Regions from separate parts of the Paenibacillus xylanexedens genome, predicted to be linked through region 1. Evidence: a T-box and tRNA genes for the amino acid it is inferred to sense, from the RefSeq annotation. Region 1 holds a T-box; the other holds one or more tRNA genes.

Region 1 (2,449 bases):
CTTCGCCGCTCTGTTGTTTTTTAATCGCTCTCTCTGCAAGTGGCTTCATCTCAACGAACCACTGTGTAGACAGATACGGCTCAACAACAGCTCCGGTACGTTCACTGTGTCCAACCTGATGCGTGTGATCCTCAATGTTGATCAATACGCCCTGCTCTTTCAAGTCAGCAACAATCTGCTTGCGGCAGTCACTGCGATCCAGTCCCTGATACTTGCCTGCCTCAGCATTCATTGTGCCGCTCTCATCCATTACCGTAATCTGAGGCAGATCATGACGAAGACCTACTTCAAAGTCATTTGGATCATGCGCAGGCGTGATTTTAACAGCACCACTTCCAAACTCTTTATCCACATAATCATCAGCGATAATTGGAATTTCGCGTCCAATGATAGGCAGTACAAGTACTTTACCAATCATATCTGCATAACGCTCATCCTTCGGATGAACAGCAACCGCTGTATCACCCAGCATCGTTTCAGGACGCGTTGTTGCCACTGTAACGTAGCCACTTCCGTCTTTGAGCGGGTAACGCAGATGGTACAAGTGACCCTGAACCTCTTTATATTCAACCTCAATGTCGGACAGAGCTGTCCGGTTCACCGGGTCCCAGTTAATGATGCGTTTGCCTCGGTAAATAAGGCCTTTTTCATACAGCTGAACAAATACTTTGCGAACCGCTTGGGACAGACCTTCATCCAGCGTAAAACGTTCACGTGAGTAATCAAGCGACAATCCCATTTTGCCCCATTGCTGACGGATGGTAGTGGCATATTGATCTTTCCAGTCCCATACTTTCTCCAGAAATTTCTCACGTCCCAGATCATAACGAGTCAGACCTTCTTCACGCAGCTTCTGCTCCACTTTGGTTTGGGTAGCAATACCTGCATGGTCGGAACCCGGAAGCCACAGTGCGTCATAACCTTGCATCCGTTTGGTGCGGATCAGAATATCCTGCAGTGTAAAATCGAGCGCATGCCCAATGTGCAGCATCCCGGTCACATTTGGGGGTGGAATTACAATTGTATACGGCTCGGCATCTTTACGCTGACCGGCTTTGAAATATCCACGCTCCATCCAGGTGGAGTACCATTTATCCTCTGCCGCCTTAGGATCGTAAGTGGTCGGCATTTCTGTTGCAGCTGATTTTTTTTCCTCAGACATGTGTCATTCCTCCGTTACTTCATCATCTTCGCCAAAAAAAACAAAAAAAACCTTTCATCCATCAAAGGACGAAAGGTTAGCTTTCGCGGTACCACCTTTGTTTCACGCCGACAGCAAGATAGACTTCACCCTCTGTACATGACGTGACACTTCAAGCATATAACGGCTGCTACCGGCCCATCCTACCTCAGAAATAAATGACGATAGATCTCATTCATCCCTTGTATTCAAACAGGCAACTCCCGGGCGACTTCGATCAGTTGGTTCCTGCGGAATCTCACAGCGTTGCAATTCCACTCTCTGAAAGGTCATACTGTCTACTACTCCCGTTCCACGTTGTTCTTCAAAAAACCTACACACATCATACCTTGCTCGTGCGCGATAGTCAACCTGACAACAGCGGATAAAGAGCGCTGGAATGCAGGTTTGGGACGAATCATGCAAAAACCCGCAATCCTCAAGGGGATCACGGGTCGTAACGAAGGCTTTAACTACGTATTAAGGGATGTACAATATCTGACCTTCTTCCACAACCTGCTCAGATAATCGGTTATACAACTGAAGTTCCCTCGTGCTCAATTGATATCGATCTGCAATGGCATCCAGTGTATCTTCTCGCTGAACGATGCACAGTTTCACCTTGCGGAATGGGGTCTGGTCCACGATCGTTCCCAGGAACAGGTTCTTCCATTCCACATCATCAGCTGGATACGTTTCTTCCTGTACCACACCCGCAGGAACCTCATCGCCTCGCTCCACTTCAGCATCGCGTGCCGCTCTACCGGAGGATAACAAGGAAGAGATACCTACGCCCTCTTCTTGCCGTGGTGCGGATTCTTTTTTGCTGCCAAAAGCAACCTTCAGCTCCGGCTTGTCTTCCGTCTCAGCCACAGGTTCAGGAACAAATGCTTCGTTCTGTACGAACTCGTCTACCCCAGTCGCTTCAAAAGACGGTCGGTCTTCCTCAGCGTTGCCTGGTTCAGACGAAGCAAATACACCTTGCCAGTTCTCCGCCTGTGATTCAACCGGGACATCGGCAACTGCCTGATTCTCCTGCTGAGGTACAGATCTCGCTGATTCGAAGTGCCATACCTCTGGTGCGTCCGGTACATCCGGTTCTGCCAACTCATTAGATGATTGAGCAGTAGGCTCTGAGACTGCTTGATCTGCACTTCTCGAGTTCGCAGGCAATGCATCCACGGAAGGCTCGGACCAACCCGAAGACTCATCTTCCAGAGGCAACAATGGTTCCGACTCAGGGTAAGAAGCTAACCGATCAGCGGTCTC
Region 2 (2,449 bases), 1.6 Mb from region 1:
GCATAAGGGAGCTTGACTGCGAGACCTACAAGTCGAGCAGGGACGAAAGTCGGGCTTAGTGATCCGGTGGTACCGCATGGAAGGGCCATCGCTCAACGGATAAAAGCTACCCTGGGGATAACAGGCTTATCTCCCCCAAGAGTCCACATCGACGGGGAGGTTTGGCACCTCGATGTCGGCTCATCGCATCCTGGGGCTGAAGTAGGTCCCAAGGGTTGGGCTGTTCGCCCATTAAAGCGGTACGCGAGCTGGGTTCAGAACGTCGTGAGACAGTTCGGTCCCTATCTGTCGTGGGCGTAGGAAATTTGAGAGGAGCTGTCCTTAGTACGAGAGGACCGGGATGGACGTACCGCTGGTGTACCAGTTGTTCCGCCAGGAGCACCGCTGGGTAGCTATGTACGGACGGGATAAACGCTGAAAGCATCTAAGCGTGAAGCCCCCCTCAAGATGAGATTTCCCAGTATGTAAGACCCCTTGAAGACGACGAGGTAGATAGGCTGGGGGTGGAAGTGCAGCAATGCATGGAGCTGACCAGTACTAATCGGTCGAGGGCTTATCCAATAGCAAGTGATAATTCGCATGTTTCGTTTCGAATCTAGTTTTCAGGGAGCAATCCTTGAATGATGTTGAAGATTGTTATTTGGAGAGATACCCAAGTGGCTATAAGGGGACCCTCTGCTAAGGGGTTAGACTGCGTAAGCGGTGCGAGGGTTCGAATCCCTCTCTCTCCGCCATCTTTACCTAAAGATGGACAAGCAATCAAGACACAATTAATATGGCGGTGTAGCTCAGCTGGCTAGAGCGTACGGTTCATACCCGTAAGGTCGGGGGTTCGATCCCCTCCGCCGCTACCATATTACCCAGGAGGCTTAGCTCAGCTGGGAGAGCATCTGCCTTACAAGCAGAGGGTCGGGGGTTCGATCCCCTCAGCCTCCACCATATACGCCGGTGTAGCTCAACTGGTAGAGCAACTGACTTGTAATCAGTAGGTTGGGGGTTCAAGTCCTCTCGCCGGCACCATTAATGCCTGGAACCGTGGTGTAGTTGGCCTAACATGCCTGCCTGTCACGCAGGAGATCGCGGGTTCGAATCCCGTCGGTTCCGCCATTAATCCTAAAAATTAAATATGGCTCGGTAGCTCAGTCGGTAGAGCAGAGGACTGAAAATCCTCGTGTCGGCGGTTCGATTCCGTCCCGAGCCACCTTTAATCCCTGGAGGATTAGCGAAGTGGCCAAACGCATCAGACTGTAAATCTGCTCCCGTACGGGTTCGGTGGTTCGAATCCATCATCCTCCACCAGTTTTATGAGTCATTAGCTCAGTTGGTAGAGCACCTGACTTTTAATCAGGGTGTCGAAGGTTCGAGCCCTTCATGACTCATCTTTAAGAAAAGAGTGATTAATCATTAATTTGATTAGTCGCTCTTTTTTGTTATGTGATTTTAGCTCAATATGGATATTTATTAATGCTGGGCAAGATATGATAAACTAATAGAAAACATGCAGAGTGGTGACGTTCATTATATGAAGATCATACCTGATCTAAAACAGCAAATTGAAGTCATTATAGGCACAACTTTGGACGAATATGAAATTACAATAGAAGAATGGATGCAATCCGTTGCGAATCTGGTTGGTCGACATGAAAATTCAGAGACCTTTGGTGATGAGGGTGAGCGTCAGGAGTTATCTGATCAATCTGCATCTCCAATTTCATCCGATGTGATCAGTTTAAATACGGGAAAGCGTATATTTTTTAAGGTTCGGATGAATGAGCAAGAAGAGACCGTCGTGTGTTGGGGATGCCCTGCAAAATCAATTACCATGGAAACACGACAATTGATTGAGCTTTTGATCCGTACTAACACGGCTTTACCCGATGAGGTACAACCTGTTGTATATGAGAATGATAGGGAGCAGTATTTGACTGAATTGGGTCTCTGGCTTAAAGAGCAGATCGAAGAACCAACCAAGCAGGAATCTGATGTGGTTCCTGATCGCTTTGTGGTGCCCGCAGGATTAAATGCTGAGAAGATTCTCTTCTTGCTGCAAGGCGATACACCGGATGCACATCGTTTACGGTCCAAGGAACTCAACAAGTTGCTTGAGAGTTACTTTGGCGAGGAAATTGTCTTGATTCCTTTGGGGGAGCAAGAGTGGATTTTCATGGGTGATAAAGAAATTGTTACTGAAGAAGCCGAAGAAGATACAACGGAAGCCAAAAAGGATTCACTGAACGCTTTTTGTCTGGGGTTACATGAATTGGTTGCCAGTGAGTGGGCTGGGGTGTTCCATCTGTCTGCATCTCTGCCATGCATTCCTGCGCAACAACTTGTAGCGGTCGCAACTCTTCTTAGAGAGAGTGTTCACTTAGGGAGAGCATTCCATGTTACGCAGCATATTCATCTCCCATGGGATCTTCACCTGGAGAGGTTGGTAGCGAGCATTCCA

The links. A T-box is a leader RNA that pairs with one kind of tRNA and senses whether it is charged. The one in region 1 lies ahead of BS614_RS27370 (valine--tRNA ligase), so its partner is inferred to be a tRNA-Val.
Region 2: it encodes a tRNA-Val, which carries the amino acid that the T-box ahead of BS614_RS27370 (valine--tRNA ligase) is inferred to sense. The anticodon was not compared.

The regions. Positions count from the first base shown of each region.
Region 1 is NZ_CP018620.1:6,283,743-6,286,191, forward strand. It holds gene BS614_RS27370 (valine--tRNA ligase) at 1-1,162, opposite strand, end outside; T-box leader at 1,224-1,505, opposite strand; gene BS614_RS31335 (LysM peptidoglycan-binding domain-containing protein) at 1,661-2,449, opposite strand, start outside.
Region 2 is NZ_CP018620.1:866,652-869,100, forward strand. It holds rRNA gene BS614_RS03715 (23S ribosomal RNA) at 1-561, shown strand, start outside; tRNA gene BS614_RS03720 (tRNA-Ser) at 643-734, shown strand; tRNA gene BS614_RS03725 (tRNA-Met) at 778-854, shown strand; tRNA gene BS614_RS03730 (tRNA-Val) at 864-939, shown strand; tRNA gene BS614_RS03735 (tRNA-Thr) at 945-1,020, shown strand; tRNA gene BS614_RS03740 (tRNA-Asp) at 1,030-1,107, shown strand; tRNA gene BS614_RS03745 (tRNA-Phe) at 1,129-1,201, shown strand; tRNA gene BS614_RS03750 (tRNA-Tyr) at 1,214-1,299, shown strand; tRNA gene BS614_RS03755 (tRNA-Lys) at 1,307-1,379, shown strand; gene BS614_RS03760 (PucR family transcriptional regulator) at 1,523-2,449, shown strand, end outside.